Prochlorococcus marinus CUG1417: one gene and its partner. The protein of the gene in region 1 interacts with the protein of each later gene in a pairwise test. Links are inferred from orthologs where the notes say so. Each region holds a gene or a part of one and is shown on either strand. Other genes may lie near its edges. The genes, in order: cysE and cysK.

Region 1 (5,895 bases):
TCTTTTAAAGTGAGATACCATATCCAACAAGAAAGTGATATCCCAGCATCGACCCAACTATATAATCAAATTTGCTTCGCAATAGCAGCAAGACATTATCCACCAGGTCACAGATTGCCAAGCACTAGGCAACTTGCGATGCAGACAGGACTTCATCGGAATACTATTAGCAAAGTTTACAGACAACTTGAAATAGATGGGGTTGTTGAAGCGATCGCTGGGTCAGGTATCTATGTAAGAGATAATCTTAGAAAAAAAGACTTTAAAAATTCAATTTACTCAAAAAACAAAATAAGTAAACCACCAGATCAAGAAGCAAAAAAAGCTATAGATAATTTTATAAATCTTGGCTGCACCTTACAAGAAACAAGAGAAATATTAACTAATGAAATTGACTGGCGTATTAAATGTGGAGCAAGAATTATAGTCAGTACACCTAGAGAGGATGTAGGCGCTTCTATGCTTATAGCAGAGGACTTATCTCCAAAAGTTAATGTACCAGTGGAAGTAGTTCCTATGGAAGAATTAGAAAAAGTTTTGAGTAATTCCAATAATGGAACTATTGTAACAAGTAGATATTTTTTACAACCTTTAGAAAAAATTGCTAAACAATATGGAGTTAGAGCTATTACAGTTGACTTGAGTGACTTTCAAAAGGAATTGAAAATTCTCAAAGAATTAGATGCTGGAAGCTGCGTAGGTATTGTTAGTATAAGCCCTGGTTTATTGAGAGCAGCAGAAGTTATTATTCACAGCATGAGAGGGAGTGACTTAATGCTTATGACTGCAATTTCAGATAATAACAATAGATTACTGTCGCTTTTGAAAGCTTCAAACCATATAGTTTGTGATGGACCTAGCTTATCAGTTGTAGAAAACACTTTATTAAAAAATCGGTCTCAGCTTATGAGATTACCTCAAATAATATGTGCAAAAAATTATTTGAGTATAGAGACAATAAATCAATTAAAAAAAGAGATTGGAGTTGTTAATTAGACCATGATACTAAGAACTTTCAAATCAGATATTGACATAATCAAAGAAAGAGACCCTGCTGCTAGAGGGATATTAGAAATTTTTCTCTGCTACCCAGGCTTTCAATCAATAGTTATTCATAGGTTTACTCATAAATTATGGCAATTAAAAATTCCATTAATTCCTCGCTTTTTCAGTCATCTCAATAGATTAATCACAGGCATTGAAATCCATCCTGGGGCCAAAATTGGTAAACGGGTTTTCATTGATCATGGCATGGGTGTTGTAATTGGAGAGACAGCTGAGATAGGAAATAATTGCCTGCTTTATCAAGGAGTAACATTAGGAGGTACTGGAAAAAGTCATGGGAAAAGACACCCAACTTTAATGGAAAATGTTGTAGTGGGAGCAGGTGCAAAAGTTCTTGGATCTATTACTGTAGGATCTAATACACGTATTGGTGCAGGTTCAGTAGTTGTTCGTAACGTGGAAGGGAACAGCACAGTAGTTGGGGTTCCTGGCAGAGTAGTACATCAAAGTGGGGTTAAAATTAATCCATTAGCTCACTCTGCGCTACCAGATGCAGAAGCGAATGTGATAAAAAATCTAATGGATAGAATAGACTCCCTCGAAAATGAAATTCTTAAGTTACAAAAAACTCTAAAATGTTTAGCAAATTCAGAATCTATTGATATTTCAAAACTAGGTGATGCTCAAAATCTTAAAGACAAAGAAATTATAGAATTTCTTGGAGATGATTAACTCTAGATTTAATTTTTATTTTCTGTGTCAGTTTTAGGCTGAAACATAAACATTGAATAAATAACATTTCGTCTCATATTTGTCATCATTTCCAGAAACATATCATACCCTTCATTTTTATATTCAATTAGAGGATCTTTTTGCCCATAACCTCTCAATCCAACTGATTCCCTCAAGGAATCCATGGATTGAAGATGTTCACGCCATAAATTATCAATTTGCTGCAAAATAAAAAATCTTTCAGCTTCTCTCATTAATCCTGGACGAATATTTTCTATTTGTTTTTCTTTTAAATCATAAGCTATTCGCAACCGCTCTTGAAGGTAGTTTTTTAACTCCTCTATTGACAGTAAATTAATATGATCAGCTTTAAGGTCATCTAATAAATATATAAATTCTTTGACTTTGGATATTAATTGGTCAATATTCCATTCTTCTGGAGGAAGATCAGGATTAATATAAGCCTCTACAATTTCACTCATTGTTCTTTCTCCATATCCTATTACTTGCTTCTTTAAATCAATTCCTCGTAAAACTCTTAGTCTTTCGTTATAAACTGCTTTTCTTTGATTATTCATTACTTCGTCATATTCAAAAACTTGTTTTCTTATGTCGTAATAATATGTTTCAACTTTTTTTTGAGCACCTTCTAGAGATCTAGTAAGCATTCCTGATTCTATAGGCAAATCTTCATCAACCCTAAATGCGTTCATAAGATTTGCTACTCTATCACCTCCAAAAATCCTTAATAAATTATCTTCTAATGATAAAAAGAATCTTGTACTTCCAAGATCTCCCTGTCTCCCTGCTCTACCCCTAAGTTGATTATCAACTCTTCTTGATTCATGTCTCTCAGTACCGATGACATGTAAACCTCCAGCTTCTCTAACTTTTTGTTCTTCATAAATCAAAACATTTTCATATTCTTTTTTTACATCAGACAAAGATTCTCTCAAAAGCTTTATCAAGCTATCATCAGTTGGTGCTTTTTCTGCAGCTGTAGCTATTCTGTCATCAAGCTCCAAGACAGAAAGTTGTCTATCTCCCCAATTTTTAACAAGTTCATCAGATAAAAAAGAGAGTTTCTTTTCAATTGCTTCATCTAGTTTGCAAGGAAAAAGACTTGTTTCCGAATTTGAAATACTCTTTTTCAAATTTTTACCAGCTTTCTTAGAAAAACCTACTTTAGATTTTGAATTTCTTTGTTTAGGTATTGGTGGCTTATGTTCATTATCAGGCCTGACTAACAAAGGAATTAAAATTTCTTTTAATTTAAGCCTTGCCATATAATCACTATTACCACCAAGAATTATATCTGTTCCCCTTCCAGCCATATTAGTCGCAATAGTAACAGCACCTGCCCTTCCCGCCTGAGCAACAATTTCTGCCTCACGTTCAACGTTCTCTGGCTTAGCATTTAACAAATTATGTGGGATTTTTTCAGCAGATAAAAGTGTACTGAGTAATTCACTTTTTTCCACACTTGTTGTACCAACTAAAACAGGTCTACCATCTCTATGAATTTGTGCAGTTTCTTTAGCAACGGCTTTCCATTTACCAATCTCTGTCTTAAATACTTGATCAGGCCAATCTTGTCTCTTTCTTATTTGATTTGTCGGTATAACTGTTGATTCTAATTTATAAGTTTTTTCAAATTCAACCTCCTCTGTTTTTGCAGTTCCCGTCATTCCTGCTAAACCGGGATATAAAAGGAAAAAATTCTGATAAGTTATGGATGCTAATGTTTGAGTCTCAGGCTGAATTTTAAGACCCTCTTTTGCTTCTATTGCCTGATGCTGGCCGTCACTCCAACGCCTTCCAGGCATTACCCTACCAGTAAATTCGTCCACTATTACAGCCTCATCGTTCTTAATAATATAATTTACGTCTTTAATAAATAATTCTTTAGCTTTTAGAGCGTTAGTTACATAATGCGCCCAAGGATCTTTAGGGTTATATAAGTCAGTAACTTTTAAATACTCTTCACATTTTGCAAAACCCTGATCAGTTAATATACAACTTCTCTGTTTTTCATCAACTTCATAATCCCCTTCTGGATCAATACCATCTTTACTTAATTCTTTTGCTTTTACTAATGCCAGAGATAATTCTGCAGCTTTTTGATATTTTTCTTGTGGTCTTTCAACTTGACCAGAAATGATTAAAGGCGTTCTTGCTTCATCAATTAATATTGAATCAACCTCATCAATTACGCAGTAATTAAATTTTCTTTGAACTACCTCACTAATATCGGTAGCCATATTATCTCTTAAATAATCAAATCCCAATTCTGAATTTGTAGCATAAGTTATGTCACAATCATAATTTTTCTTTCTCTCAACTGGATTCATATCTTGCTGAATCAAACCAACGGATAAACCTAAAAAACGATGAACTTGTCCCATCCATTCTGCATCCCTTCTAGCTAAATAATCATTTACAGTAACAACATGAACACCTTTTCCCGTAAGAGCATTTAAATAACAAGGTAATGTCGCGACAAGAGTTTTTCCCTCTCCAGTCTTCATCTCAGCAATTTGACACTCATGTAAAACCATCCCGCCAATTAATTGAACATCAAAATGTCTCATATCAAGAACACGTTTACTTGCTTCTCTTACGATTGCAAAGGCTTTAGGAAGAAATTCTTCTAGGAGTTCTTTTTGTTTTTTAAAATCTAATTCAGCTGAAATATTTGATTTAAGAATCTGCGTTTCTTTTCTAAGCTCATCATCAGTCAATTGAGAAATTTCTTCTTCTAAAAAATTTATCTCTTCCACTATTGGTTGATAGCGCTTTAACTTTCGTGTATTCGGATCTCCCAACAAAAGTTTTAGCATAAGTCAAAGTCCTTAAAAAATTCATCTTATTACAAACATTATAAATTAGTGCGTTACAACAGAATGAAGAAAACTATTATCTCTTTATTTTATAGAAACGATCGATTAAGGTATTTAGATTGAAGTCACAAAAATAACCTAGCTGACATCACCTTTCAAAAATCTCTTTAATAAATGAAAGAAATATCTTTAATCAAACATGCCAAAGGAGCTTTAGGGTTAAGGATTTTTGGATTAGGTCCTAATCTTAAACCAACAAATGGATTAATTAAGCTACAAAAATTGCTAGATACCAATGCTTTCTGGGCAAAGCATAGAACAATCAATGATCTAAAAAAATGTCTTGCTAACAGTGATGTAGTAATAAGTCTTTGGGTTGGTAACGAAATAGTTGGTTTTGGTAGGGCTTTAACCGATGGGATTTACCGCGGAGTGCTTTGGGATATTGTTATAGATCAAAATCACCAAGGCAAAGGTTTTGGCACATTAATTTTAAAAAATCTTTTATCTTCTAAAAAAATTAAAAATACAAAAAAATTATATTTAATGACAACAAATAAAAAATTGTTTTATTCTAAATTTGATTTTAAAGAAGTTTCTTCTCAAAATTTATTGATTCGTGAAATATAAAGCACTCTGTTTCTAAAAAAAACAAAATCAAGATATAAATTTACTATAAAGCCATCTTATGAAAGGTCCTAAAATAGGAACTGGTCCAAAAGTTGGGCCGCAAAAATCAAAGTAATCTCTATGCTCTTTGATTAATCCATTTTCACCAAATAATAAACGAGTAGTTCCAGGATAAATGAATTCTTTACCCATAATTTTTAAACCCATTGTCCATTCAACAAATCCACAATCCCCAGTTATGGAAATTGCATGAGTTTCTAAAAAAACATCATCACATCTTTTAACTAGCTTTTCTTGGGCTTTAACATAAGAATCCAAGCCTTCTGTTTCCTGAGTTGGGTCTGTAAAAATAACATTCTCATTATAAAATTCAGCCCATTTTTGTTTTGTTGGTGCATCTATACCATAAGGTTTAGTAAATAATCCCTTTAAATCTTCAATAGAAATAACTCTAGTCATTACAAAATTTTTGCTAAAAATATTCTAAAAGATACAAACATTAAAAGCGGATGAAGAGATTCGAACTCTCGACATTCTCCTTGGCAAGGAGATGCTCTACCACTGAGCTACATCCGCATAACTTTTTTATTTTATCTCAAAGAAGGGGTCAATGATAAAAATAATTAAATTTTTTCAATTAATTTAAATTTTTAATTAAAGTTCCCATCTCAATTGCTTGTAAAGCATA
Region 2 (14,011 bases), on another replicon or contig:
CTAGTGATACTCTTAAATCTGGAAATTGATCAGCATCAGTAGGGAATAAGCCACAAAAAACCATAGGATTTGCTGTCTTATAACCAGGCAAAGGATCATTGGCAGGTGAATTTAAAAGAGTAATCGTATCTCCCACTCTCGCATCAGCAACTGATTTTATAGAAGCAGCTAAATATCCAACTTCTCCCGCATGTAATTCATCAACTTGCTGCTGATCAGGGGCCATTATTCCTATCTCATCTAGTTCATAATTTTTCTTACTTGCCATTAATAATATTTTTTCTCTCTTATTAAGAGACCCAGATATCACCCTGAAATAAACAATAACTCCCCTATAAGGATCATAATAAGAATCAAAAATCAGTGCTTTTGTAGGTAGTTTAATTTCATCTTGAGGAGGAGGTACTCTTCTTACGATTGCTTCCAAAATATCTTTAATACCAACTCCAGTTTTTGCTGAACAATTTATAGCATTAGATGTATCAAGTCCAATAATTTCCTCTATTTCTTGTTTTATTTTTTCAGCATCAGCACCTGGTAAATCTACTTTATTTAAAACAGGAATAATTTCAAGATTATTTTCTAAGGCAAGATAAACATTAGCTAAGGTTTGAGCTTCTACTCCTTGACTAGCATCAACAACGAGTAAAGCGCCTTCACAAGCCTGAAGAGATCTACTAACCTCATAAGAGAAATCAACATGCCCAGGAGTATCTATTAAGTTCAAGACATATTCTTGAGAATCGTCAGCTTTATATTTCATCCTAGCGGCTTGTAACTTGATAGTAATTCCTCTCTCTCTTTCAAGATCCATACTGTCCAAAAATTGTTCTTGCATATCCCTTTGCTGCACAGTACCAGTATCTTGGAGCAACCTATCTGCAAGGGTCGATTTACCATGGTCAATATGAGCGATTATGCAGAAATTTCTAATTTTTGAAACCGATATATCAGTCATATAGAAAGAAAAATTCTCCTCTTATTACATCTTGGTTAATACTAGCTAATTAGAATTATGGATGGAAACCAAAAATAGAATTATTTCTTTTTTTGATGTCTTTTATGAAGGTACTGTTATTTTCAGAGTCCGATAGCTCTGGATAGATTAAGTCATTTATTTTTTTCTGAAGATTATGCTTGTTGTTTAAAAATAAGACAGATTTTTCTAGAACCTTTACCATAATTGAGACCGCAGTACTTGCTCCGGGAGAAGCCCCTAACAAAGCAGATAATGAACCATCAGATGAATTCACAATCTCAGTTCCAAATTTCAAAGAACCACCAGCTTCAGTTTTTTTAATTATTTGGACTCTTTGACCAGCATTCTTTAAATACCAATCAGACGAATTAGCCGATGGCATCATATTCTTTAAATTTTCAACTCTTGAGTTATGGTTCTTTAATGATTGTGATATTAAGTAATTAATTAAATCATTGTTCTTGAAACCAACGTCTAACATAGAAAAAATATTATTCTTTTTAATTGAACTAAATAAGTCAAAGTATGAACTTTGTTTTAGAAATTTCGTTGTAAATCCAGCAAAAGGTCCATATAAAAGAAGTTTTTTATTATCAATCCATCTTGTGTCTAAATGAGGCACAGACATTGGTGGCGATCCAATATCAGCTTTACCATAAACTTTTGAGTTATGTTTTTCTGTTAAATCTTTTTTCTCGCAAATAAGCCATTTCCCACTAACAGGAAATCCACCATAACTTTTTGCTTCTGGGATTTTTGATTTTTGTAAATAATTAATTGTTTTTCCACCAGCACCAAGAAAAACGTAGCCAGTTCTAATTGAAATTTTTCTACCTTCAGAACTGATTTCTAGTTCCCATTGTTTTTTATCAATTTTTTTTAAATCTACTAATTCTGTTTTGTATCTAATTTCAACATTTTTGTTTAAGGAAACTAATGACAAATACTCTTTAGTTAGAGCCTCAAAATTAATATCAGTTCCTCTACCTATTCTAGTAGCAGCAATTTGAGTAGATGGATTTCTATCTTTTGTTATTAGAGGAGCCCATGATGAAATTTCATCAAAAGATGTAGAAAATTCCATATCGATAAATTCAGGATTTTCGGTCATTTTCTGAAATCTTTTTTTTAAAAAAGAAATATTTTCCTCACCAGACACAAAGCTAATATGAGGAATAAATTTTAGAAACTTCTTAATATCAATTTTCCCTGCTTCATACAATGAGGCCCATAAAGACATGGATGTTTCAAAAGAACGATTTATTGAGAGCGCTTTATCTATTTTTAGATTTCCTTTTTCATCTAAAGGTGTATAGTTTAATTCGCAATTAGCCGCATGTCCTGTACCTGCATTATTAAAAGCGCCAGTACTTTCACTTCCTGGAGCATTTAATTTTTCTATAATAAGAAATTTTATATCTGGTAAAACTTCTGAAATTAGGAGGGCTAAAGTACTACTCATTATCCCTGCTCCTACTAAGACTGCATCAAAGTATGTATTGTCATTAGTGGGATTTTTAGATGAAGTCACAACAGAAAATTATCTTTTTTGCAATTAATCAGATTTCTTTCTAGGCTTATTATAAAGTTAATCCAAAATTATGAGTACTGAAACACTCTCCCTGACAAACGAAAATGTAGAAAAAGTCCTTGACGAGCTAAGACCTTTTTTAATTTCTGATGGAGGAAATGTAGAGATTGCAGAAATAGATGGTCCAATTGTCAAAGTCAGACTTCAAGGAGCATGTGGTAGTTGCCCAAGTAGCACTATGACTCTCAAAATGGGTATTGAAAGAAAGTTAAAAGAAATGATTCCTGAAATAAGCGAAGTTGTCCAGGTTTTATAAAAATTTTTAACTAAATATATATTATTTAGTTTTTAATTCCTTCAACAAAGATGATTCCATATCAAGGCAATCAATTGGAAGTCCTTGACCAATAGCGATTAAAAGGGGTGCAAGAATTCCTAAAGTAAAAACTAAATTTGATTGGCTTACATCATATTTACTCAAAGTAAAAGTTATCAAATAAATAATTGAAAAATAAGCATGAAGTGAAAAAAATTCTTTTGGCTTTAACACTGGCCACCTTAAAGTATTTCCCAAGAAATATAAAAAACCTGTCATAAAAAATAGTTACATGAAGATTAAACCAAATATAAACATAAACCTTTTTAGAGACTATTTATAAAAAAATTTACCTAAGATAATAATTAAAAAAACATTAAATCTTCGTTTCTATTTGTAAAAGCTAGACATGCAGTTAAAAATACGCCTATAATAATTTTGTAGCATTCGCTACTTTTCGTTCACCCTCATTTGAGGGCGCAGTTCGAGTCATACCATGGAACGGGGGATGGCCGTGTTGTCACATCGAAACATGACTACTTTAACTTACAGAGGTAAAAACTACGTTCAAAATAAAGAAGCTGCTAAAAAGCAACTTGTTGAACTTACCTACAGAAGAAACGTATACACCAACAGAATGGATGACGCTTCTTCAAGTAATGAAAAAGCAGAATTAAATTACAGAGGTGTTAATTACACTAAATAATTTAATTAAACAAATTAAAAGCCCCTTTTTCAGGGGCTTTTTTTTTGGCTATATTTATCAAGAGTCCTTTAAAAAATATGTCTGAAAGTTGCTGTAATACAAACACGTCGAATAAAGCGCCAAATCAATTCGATCATAAAGATGCAATTCAAGAAAGATATGGCTCAGCCGCACAAGAAAAAGAAAGTTGTCTTTGTACACCAGTTGGATTTAATCCCGTTTTACTTGAAGCAATTCCTCAAGAGGTTATAGAAAGAGACTATGGGTGTGGTGATCCAACAAAATATGTTCAAAAAAATGATATAGTCTTAGATCTTGGAAGTGGTAGCGGCAAAAATGCTTTCATTTGTGCCCAAATTGTTGGGGAAGAAGGGAAAGTTATTGGAGTTGATCAGAATCCTGACATGCTTTCTTTATCAAGATCAGCATCTAAAGAAGTTACAAAAAATATAGGTTTCAACAATACAGAATTTCTAGAAGGTTCAATTGAAAAACTTGATGAATTAGATAAAGATTTAAATCCATTAATCGCAGATAAATCAGTTGATATTATTTTAAGTAATTGCGTTTTAAACTTGGTAAGTCCAGAATCTAGAAATAACCTTCTAAATAACATAAAAAGAGTTTTAAACGATAATGGAAGAATTGCAATTAGCGATATCGTCTCTAACAAAAAAGTTCCTTTAAGATTGCAAAATGATCATGATTTATGGACAGGATGTATTAGTGGAGCATGGTATGAGCCAGAGTTTATTAGTGATTTTAAAGAACTAGGATTTAAAAATTTAAAATTTGCAGAAAGGAGCGCTGAACCTTGGAAAGTAATAGAGGATATTGAATTTAGAACAGTAACTTTAGTGGGCAATATTTAAAAAAATTCAAGAGTTGAAAATACAATATAAATTTCCATGAGAAATAATCTAAGAGATCAAATACCCGCATTAAAAAATAAGTATTATTTTAACTATGGCGGTCAAGGGCCATTACCAAAATCTTCTCTAGAAGCAATAGTTAAAACTTGGGAAATTATCCAAGATTTAGGACCATTTACCAATGATATGTGGCCTTTTATTTACAAAGAAATATTGACCACAAAAAGAGTCATTGCGCAAAAATTAGGTGTCAATTCAAAGAATGTAGCTTTAACCGAAAATATCTCTTCCGGTATGATTTTGCCCTTTTGGGGAATAAAAGTAGAAGAGGGAGAAGAATTGTTAATAAGTGACTGTGAACATCCTGGAGTAGTGGCTGCAAGTCGAGAATTTTGCAGAAGAAATAAATTAATATTCAAAATTCTGCCAATCCAAAAAATTAAAAATCTAAACGACGAAAATATAATTTTAGAGATTTTGAAAAATCTAAATAGTAAGACTAAGATCCTAATTATTTCTCATATCTTATGGAACTTTGGATATAAAATTCCTTTAAAACAAATTTCTATCGAATTAAAAAATAATCGAGAAGATTCTTATTTACTTGTTGATGGTGCTCAAACCTTTGGGCACATAAATATTGAAAAAGAAGTTTTTTATTCTGATTTATATTCAATAACTTCTCATAAATGGGCATGTGGACCAGAAGGACTTGGAGCCATTTATGTCTCAGATAGATTTATTCATGAAACAGATCCAACAATAATTGGTTGGAAATCATTAAAAAAAGAACAAGGTATTTATGAGCCTTCAGATAATCTTTTTCATGATGATGCAAGGAAATTTGAAATAGCTACCTCTTGCATTCCTTTACTTGCTGGGCTCCGGAATTCTTTAGATCTTTTGGATAAAGACTGCCATGAAAAAGAAAAAAACAAAAATATCAAAAAATTAAGTAGAAAACTTTGGGATGAATTAAATCAATCAAAGGGAGTTGAATTAGTTTTAGAAAAAAATTATTTAAATGGGATTGTTAGTTTTAATATCGAAAATATTAAAGATAAGGATAAATTTGTAAAGAAACTTGGAGAAAAGAAAATTTGGATTAGAGTTTTAGAAGACCCAAAATGGTTTAGAGCATGCGTACATCAAATGACTACAGAAGCTGAGATTGATTTACTTGCTAGAGAAATAAAAAAAATATTGAATTAAAGATCTATTGATATAAAAAAAATTTCGTTTACCAAGGTATCTCCGAGTTGTCCCATGCAATAAATTTTCCTGTAGATTCTGGTGATTGATTTTTAATAATATTGATCAAAAATTGGGAGGATTTTTCTTTACTAAATAATTTATGTTCTGGAACAAATTTATGAAAAGGTCTAGATAAATCAGTATCTACTGTCCCTGGATGAAGCAATGTGATAGTAGCCTTTGGGAAACGTCTAGCCCATTCAATACTTAAAGATTTAAAAAACTGATTTTGCGCAGATTTAGCAGCTCTATATGAATACCAACCTCCAGTTTGATTATCTCCAATGCTGCCCACTCTTGCACTTATACTTGCAAAATTAAAATTAAAATCTTTTGGTATAAATTCTTCAATCGCTTTAGCCAATAAAATAGGAGAAAAGGCATTTATTGAAAAACTTTCCATCATATTTTTTTTATCAAGATGTTGTAATCTTTTTTCTGGTTGAAGAGAATCACCATGAAGTCTTCCTGTAGCATTAACAACTAGCCTTAATTTTGAAGGATGATTTGATATTTTATTTTTCAACTGCAAAAGGGATTGATAATCCTCTATATCTAATTCCCAAAAAGGATTAAATTCACTTTTTCTCCCACACAAAACAACATCTAAATCTTTTTCACTTTCATTCAAATCTTTAGCTAGTTGTGTTCCAATTCCACCTGCTCCTACAACTAAGGCTAAGCCTTTCATTTTATTAAAAATAACTACATTGATTCTAAAAAACTTTTCTTATGATTTGCGTAAAGATCTTTATTATTTGATTAGGAAATTTTATTGAGATTTATTTTTTTCTTTTAATAATTTATAAGCTATTTTTCTATCATCAAAATTAATAACTTTTTCATCGAGAATTTGGTAGTCCTCATGTCCTTTTCCAGCAATTAAAACAATATCTTCTTTATTGGCAAATTTAATAGATTCATATATTGCTTTAAATCTATCAATCTCAATTATTATTTTTTCTCTTTTTTTTATACCCATCAAAATATCATTTACTATCTTTTGGGGTTCTTCTGATCTTGGATTGTCTGAAGTTATAAAAAGTTGATCAGATAACTCTTCAGCTATTGATCCCATTAAAGGCCTTTTACTACGGTCTCGATCTCCGCCACAGCCAAAAACAGTTATGAGTTTTCCTTCACAAAGTTTTTTAATTGATTCCAAAACTTTTTTTAATCCATCAGGAGTGTGGGCATAATCAACAATTACTGTTGGAAGTGATCTTAAAAGGACATCATTATCAATTTTTATTTTCTCCATTCTCCCAGGTGCACCAGGAAAAGATTTTATTAACTTTGATAGATCTTTTAAAGAAAAATTAAGTTTATACAAAATTGTTATTGCTTGAATCGCATTCATTAAATTAAATTCACCAACAAGTGGAACAAAAAGTTTAATTTTTTCCCTAGGTGTATGAAAAATACAGGTGGAACCACTTTCAGTAAATTTTTTATCTGTTACGAAAAAAAAATCATCATTTTCAAGTTCACTTTCAGTAATTTTTGTAGAGACTAATGAAGATCTTTTTTTAAGATCAGATGGTAATTTAGATATCCAATGGTCATCATTATTTAATACACAAATTCCATCTTTTTCTTTTAAGTAAGGCGGGAAAAATAATTTTCTTTTTGTTTGAAAATATGATTCCATATCTGAGTGATAATCAAGATGATCTTGAGTTAAATTAGTAAAAATAGCCGCCTCAAATTCGCATCCTGATATCCTGTTTTGAGCAATAGAATGAGAACTTACCTCTAATATCGCGAATTCAGATTCTGCCTCAACAGCAGCATTCAATTTCTTTTGGAGTTTATCGGCGAAATCAGTTGTATGAAGAGCCACTTCTGAAAATCCAGGCCATCTATTGAGCAAGGTCCCAAATAATGCAGTCTTTTTCCCTAATTTTTTTAAAAGATATTCCAATAAAAAAGTAATTGTTGTTTTTCCATTTGTACCCGTAACACCAATAAGTTTAAGTTTTCTTGAAGGCCTATTCCAAAACTCAGCGACTATTTGACCAAAAATATAATCTAAATTATCTTCTATAACCAAAATCCTTTCTGGATCAATAGATCCAATTTTCTCTTTTGCGGCAGACCCAACAATGGCAGCCTCTGCGCCATTTTCAATTGCCTCAATACAATATTTTCCTCCATCCACTTTTAAACCAGGCATACCTAAAAATAAAGTTCCTTTTTGTACTTCTTTAGAGTTAAAAGAAATATTATTAATTTCATGATCGATTAAATCTAATGAAGGAATAATTCCTACCAAATCTAAAAGTTTATGTAATTTTATAGATCTCATATAAAAATTATTTCTCCAGAATGTTACTAATATTTTTTTGAAACCAATTTGTTAACTGATCATCTTTTAATCTTGGAGAAATGCGAGGCAATTCTATAATCTCCTCGGACCTAATTCCTTCAACAGCAATAACAGGTACTTCATAATCATATTTTTTATATTTATCTTTATATAAATCGACCCTATCAATATCAATTTCTTTAAGCTCCTCTAGATTAGGGAATAACTCATTAAGATTTATTTTTGCCAGTTTATTTTTTAATGAATCACAAAGGCAACATCCCTGCCTAACAAAAATAAATATTTTCATTCATTTAGTCAGGTACAGGGTCACATCCACAGGGAGTTAAAGGATGACATCTGCTTAATCTTCTTAAAGTTAACCACCCTCCCTTCCAAGGACCATGTCTAGTAATTGCCTCATATCCATAAGAACTGCAGCTTGGAATAAATCTACATCTTGGTCCAAAAAAAGGAGAAAACCACTTTTGATAGAACGAAATCATAAAAAGAAGTATAGAAGTGATTGATTTATTAATAGTTTTGAACACTTTAATGATGTAAAATGATATTTCCAGTAGTAATTAGTTTAATTGAATTTAATCAATTATCCAATTTATTGCAAATTTCTATTTAATTTAAAATTATGTCAAGATACCGCGGCCCCAGATTAAGGGTTACGCGTCGCTTGGGAGAACTACCAGGTCTCACTAGGAAAGCTTCAAAGAAGTCTAATCCTCCAGGTCAGCACGGCCAAGCCCGTCGCAAGCGATCAGAATATGCAATTCGTCTAGAGGAAAAGCAGAAACTTAGGTTTAATTATGGAGTTTCTGAGAAACAACTAGTTCGTTATGTAAAAAAAGCTAGAGCTCAAGAAGGATCTACAGGAACTAACCTACTAAGACTTTTAGAAAACAGACTTGATAATGTTTGTTTTAGATTAGGTTTTGGAGGTACCATTCCAGGCTCAAGACAATTAGTAAATCATGGCCATGTAACCGTTAATGGAAAGGTTCTTGATATTGCTGGTTATCAATGCAAATCAGGCGATGTAATCGGAATCAAAGAAAACAAAGCAAGCAAAAAACTTGTAGAAGGTAATATAGAATTCCCTGGTTTAGCAAATGTCCCACCTCATCTTGATTTAGACAAACCTAAATTAACGGGGAAAATAAATGGGAAATGCGATAGAGAGTGGGTAGCTCTTGAAATAAACGAACTACTAGTTGTTGAATATTATTCAAGAAAAGTTTAATACTACTTTTCTTTGGATTATTAAATCTCTCATTAAAAAAATGAGAGATTTAATTTAATTCTTATTTTTAAAAATAATGGGAAATGAAGAAAATAATATAAAAAAACCAGGTTTTAAGACCTTATCTATTCACCATGGGGAAACATTTGCAGAAAAAACCGGATGCGTTATGCCTCCTATTTTTTCTACATCTACTTTCAAACATGGAAATAAAGATAATTTCGACTACACCAGATCAGGCAATCCAAACTTTAGAATTCTAGAAAGCGTCCTTAAATCAATAGAAGATTCTAAATACTGTACAGTTTTTGGATCTGGAATTAGCGCGGTAACTGCAATTTCATCAACACTAAAATCAGGTGACAAGATACTCTGTGAGTCAAATCTCTATGGTTGTACAGTGAGGATGTTCGAAAAAGTTTTCAAGAAATTTGGGCTAGAAGTTTTATACACAGATTTTACAAACGAAAATAATATCAAAAAGATTTCATACTTCGAGCCAACCTTGATATGGCTAGAAAGTCCAACTAATCCACTTTTGAAAGTACTTGATATTCAGGCAATTTGTGATGAAGCAAATAAACTACAAATCCCAGTAGTAGTGGACAATACCTTTTCAACAGCACTTATTCAAAAACCATTGGACCTTGGCGCAACACTATCACTAGTAAGCACAACAAAATTCATTAATGGACATAGTGATGCACTTGGTGGAGCAGTACTGACAAATAATGAGGTATGGAATAGTAAGTTGCTTTTCTCTCAAAAAGCTCTAGGGCTTCAACCATCTCCTTTTGATAGTTGGCTCATTACGAGAGGAGTAAAAACTCTTCCTTTAAGAATCGAACAACAAACGCAAAGTGCAAAATTAATTTCTGAAAAATTAGACAATCATAAAATAATTAGTAAAGTAATTTATCCTTTTAATCAAAAACATCCGCAATTTAATTTAGCAAAATCGCAAATGAGTGCTGGAGGTTCGATGATTACCATAAAATTAAATTTAAATAAAGAGGATACTTTTAAATTTTGCAAATCTCTCAAATATTTCTCGCTAGCAGAAAGCCTTGGAGGAGTTGAAAGTTTAATTTGTCACCCCGCAACAATGACTCATGCTTCTGTTGATGATGAAACAAAAAATCTTTTAGGGATAGATGATGCTCTTGTCAGATTATCGATTGGATGTGAAGAAACAAACGATTTAATCTCAGACATATTATTTGCTTTAAATAAATTCTGAAAATTGAGAGATTTACTTAAAAAACCTATATGGAAAAATTTAGAGTTGGGATATTCTATTCCTGATAGTATTCATGCTGTTTCTGTAGCATTACCTACTTGGAATGATGTAATAAATTACGAGGAAAAAAATCAAGAATGCATGAATTTATTGAGGTCCATTTACCCAAGATTCGGGCTAAATCCCATAGTGAAAAGATTATGTGAAAAAGTAAAAAAGGAAAATTACTATAACAATAAAAGTATCTGGCCATATCCGAATGAAAGCATAGCTTTTAAAGCAAAAAAATACATTGATAGAAATACTTCTGAACAATTGTCATTTATAGAAAAAAGAGATAATTTAGCTTTCTTAATAACTGAAAAAGAAGGAAGTATTTATGCGAAATCTTTTTGGCAACATACTGGTCTTGGAATATCTTCAAGGGCTGCTGCTATAGAACTAGGTCTTGAAGATTGCCCTCCAAAATCTTACGTAAATGAATGTTCTCAAAGAATAAAAAATAGAATTTCTAAATCTACAAAAATTAATCCTAATGATATTCACTTAACTTCATCTGGAATGTCTGCATTGCATACATCATTAGAAATCATATATAAATTATTTCCAGCTAAAGCAACACTCCAAGTTGGTTTTCCATATGTAGATGTACTTAAATTACCAATGAATATTTTTCATGGAGCCAAGTTAATTACAGAAGAAAATTGCGAGGATATTGAATTTGAAATTAAAAGCATAAATCCATCAGCATTAATCATTGAACTACCTAGTAATCCAATGCTCAAATGTGTAAACATTAAAAAAATTTCAAAAATAGCAAAAAAGTTAAATATTCCCTTAATTGTTGACGATACAATTGGTTCCAATTTAAATATAAATTCCCTAGAACATGCAGATATAGTTTTTACTTCACTTACAAAAATTTTTTCAGGTAGTGGTGATATTCTTGCCGGATCATTAATACTAAATCCAAAAAGCAAATGGATTGATCAATTTAGAAATGCAATAAACGAGATTAATCTTCCAACACTTTCCGATGGAGATACAGTTTATCTAGAGAAAGTTAGTAGAGATGTAAATCAAAGAGTTTTTGAACAAAATAAAGCATGTTTAGAATTAAAAAAAAGATTAGAGACCCATAGCGAGATTAAAAATATTTTCCATCCTGAAAATTGTCCAAATTTCAATTCTTTACTAACTTCTGATGGAGGATACGGCTGCTTATTATCATTCGAATTAAAAGGAGGATTAAACAAAGCTAAGAATTTTTATGATTCTCTAAAAGTATCTAAAGGGCCTAGTTTAGGTACAAAATTTACTCTAGTTTGTCCTTATGTTTTACTTGCTCATTATAACGAGTTGGATTGGGCTGAAAGTTTTGGTATACCCTCGCACCTTATTAGAGTATCAGTTGGATTAGAAGACCAAGATCAATTATGGAAAAGCTTTTCTGAGGCGCTAAATAATTTCTAAATTCCTAGTATTTACCGTATAGAAACTTATATACTCTTTTTCTGAATAATAGTTAGTATTAATATATATTTTCTCAATATATAAATGGCAAAAATTTATGAGGACAATAGTTTTGCTATTGGAAACACTCCATTAGTAAAATTAAAATCAGTTACTAAAAACGCGAAAGCTACAGTACTTGCAAAAATTGAAGGTAGAAACCCTGCTTACAGTGTCAAATGCAGGATTGGCGCCAACATGATCTGGGATGCAGAGAAAAGTGGGAAGCTTACAAAAGACAAAACTATTGTTGAGCCAACTTCTGGAAATACAGGAATTGCTCTAGCTTTTACTGCTTCAGCAAGAGGTTATAAACTCATCCTTACAATGCCAGAATCCATGTCAATTGAAAGAAGAAGGGTTATGGCAGTGTTGGGTGCTGAAATTGTTTTAACAGAAGCATCTAAAGGTATGCCTGGAGCAATAGCTAAGGCTAAAGAAATTGCAGAAAGTAATCCTTCTCAATATTTCATGCCAGGTCAATTTGATAATCCAGCAAACCCTGAAATTCATTTCAAAACTACTGGACCAGAAATCTGGGATGATTGCGATGGTGAAATTGATGTCTTAGTCGCAGGAGTTGGAACTGGCGGCACAATTACAGGAGTTTCAAGATACATTAAGCAAGAAAAGGGCAAAAATATTACTTCTGTAGCTGTAGAACCATCACATAGTCCTGTTATTACACAGACAATGAATGGGGAAGAGGTTAAATCTGGACCACATAAAATTCAAGGAATTGGAGCAGGATTTATTCCTAAGAACCTTGACTTATCAATTGTTGATAAGGTTGAACAGGTGACAAATGACGAGTCAATCGAGATGGCTCTTAGATTAGCAAAAGAAGAAGGTCTATTAGTCGGAATATCTTGTGGAGCTGCTGCTGCTGCGGCTGTTAGATTAGCTGAACAAGATGAATATGCGGGAAAAACTATTGTAGTTGTTCTACCTGATTTAGCAGAGAGATATTTATCATCAATTATGTTTACTGAAGTTCCAAGCGGAATCATTCAAGAACCAGTCAAAGCCTAAATCTATTTTTTCTCCAGTAATGAATCTGGTGAAATATACATCGCATCGCCATAAGAGAAAAATCTAAATTTTTCTTTTATTGCTTTCTTATACAAATCTAATAATCTTGCTCTACCAATCATCGCACTTACTAAAAGTAATAATGAACTTTTAGGAAGATGAAAATTAGTTAATAATCCATCAACTACCTTAAATTTATAACCTGGCTTAATTACTAAATCCACATACTTCGCTATGGGAATATAGTCATTAATTTCATGAGAATAACAACTTTCAAGAGCTCTTACGCTTGTTGTACCAATAGCAATTATTTTTCTATCTGTTTTCTTTATTCTTTTTATTTCCTCCACTACTTCCTTGTTAACACTTACCCATTCTTTATGAAGTTTTAAGTTACTTAAATCTTCTTGATCAATTGGTTTGAATGTTCCATAACCCACGTGCAAAGTTATCGGTAAGATTATTACTCCTTTTTTTTTTAAATTGGAAATAAGACTTTTGCTTAAGTGTAGACCAGCTGTTGGTGCAGCAACTGCCCCCGGATTAGTTGCATACTCAGTTTGATAACTTTTCTCATGAAAAGATTCTTCTTCGGAATTTTTTATATAAGGAGGGAGAGGGATTTCCCCGTATTTATCAAGAAGTTCATTCATTGAATTGAGACAAGTTATATTTTCCGGAAATTTAATAAATCTCCCTCCAGTTTCTTCATCAACTCCATCAACAATCAAATAAATATCTTGTGCTAAAGGAGATTTTAATTTTAATTTTCTATTTATTTTTAACTTTTTCGCTGGTTTTGCCAAACATAACCATACACATTCATGGGATCTCTCCAAAACTAATAATTCGACTAATGTCTTATTTTCTAATTCAACCTTTAACCTAGCTTTCATAACTTTAGTATTATTTACAACTACAAGATCCCCTTCTCTAAATTCATCTAAAAGATTCTTGGTAAATTTATTAGTTAAGCAGTCTTCTTCTAAAACACTATTTCTAACTA

Evidence for each region.
Region 2: the proteins of cysE (region 1) and cysK interact in binary tests that used the Escherichia coli proteins (3 or more experiments, as listed by UniProt). The link is inferred for Prochlorococcus marinus CUG1417 from one-to-one orthologs.

Annotation. Positions count from the first base shown.
Region 1 is NZ_JAAORN010000002.1:518,342-524,236, forward strand. Bases 95-2,869 are described here. They hold cysE (serine O-acetyltransferase), read left to right. Parts: upstream 95-1,002; coding sequence 1,003-1,737; downstream 1,738-2,869. Other genes in these bases: HA140_RS08950 (GntR family transcriptional regulator), read left to right, coding at 95-996; secA (preprotein translocase subunit SecA), read right to left, coding at 1,746-2,869. Outside these bases: more of HA140_RS08950, read left to right, coding at 10-94; more of secA, read right to left, coding at 2,870-4,577; HA140_RS08965 (GNAT family N-acetyltransferase), read left to right, coding at 4,752-5,207; HA140_RS08970 (nuclear transport factor 2 family protein), read right to left, coding at 5,235-5,666; ribH (6,7-dimethyl-8-ribityllumazine synthase), read right to left, coding at 5,845-5,895.
Region 2 is NZ_JAAORN010000001.1:387,361-401,371, reverse strand. What follows is about bases 11,054-14,011. They hold cysK (cysteine synthase A), read left to right. Parts: upstream 11,054-12,018; coding sequence 12,019-13,005; downstream 13,006-14,011. Other genes in these bases: queA (tRNA preQ1(34) S-adenosylmethionine ribosyltransferase-isomerase QueA), read right to left, coding at 13,008-14,011; HA140_RS02195 (PLP-dependent transferase), read left to right, coding at 11,054-11,934. In the rest of the region: lepA (translation elongation factor 4), read right to left, coding at 1-958; HA140_RS02255 (malate:quinone oxidoreductase), read right to left, coding at 1,014-2,510; HA140_RS02250 (NifU family protein), read left to right, coding at 2,581-2,826; HA140_RS02245 (hypothetical protein), read right to left, coding at 2,848-3,105; HA140_RS02240 (DUF4278 domain-containing protein), read left to right, coding at 3,359-3,532; HA140_RS02235 (methyltransferase domain-containing protein), read left to right, coding at 3,610-4,404; HA140_RS02230 (aminotransferase class V-fold PLP-dependent enzyme), read left to right, coding at 4,441-5,616; HA140_RS02225 (SDR family NAD(P)-dependent oxidoreductase), read right to left, coding at 5,645-6,349; HA140_RS02220 (UDP-N-acetylmuramoyl-L-alanyl-D-glutamate--2,6-diaminopimelate ligase), read right to left, coding at 6,431-7,966; HA140_RS02215 (glutaredoxin family protein), read right to left, coding at 7,974-8,276; membrane protein insertion efficiency factor YidD, read right to left, coding at 8,281-8,517; rpsD (30S ribosomal protein S4), read left to right, coding at 8,613-9,221; HA140_RS02200 (trans-sulfuration enzyme family protein), read left to right, coding at 9,298-10,461; more of HA140_RS02195, read left to right, coding at 10,465-11,053.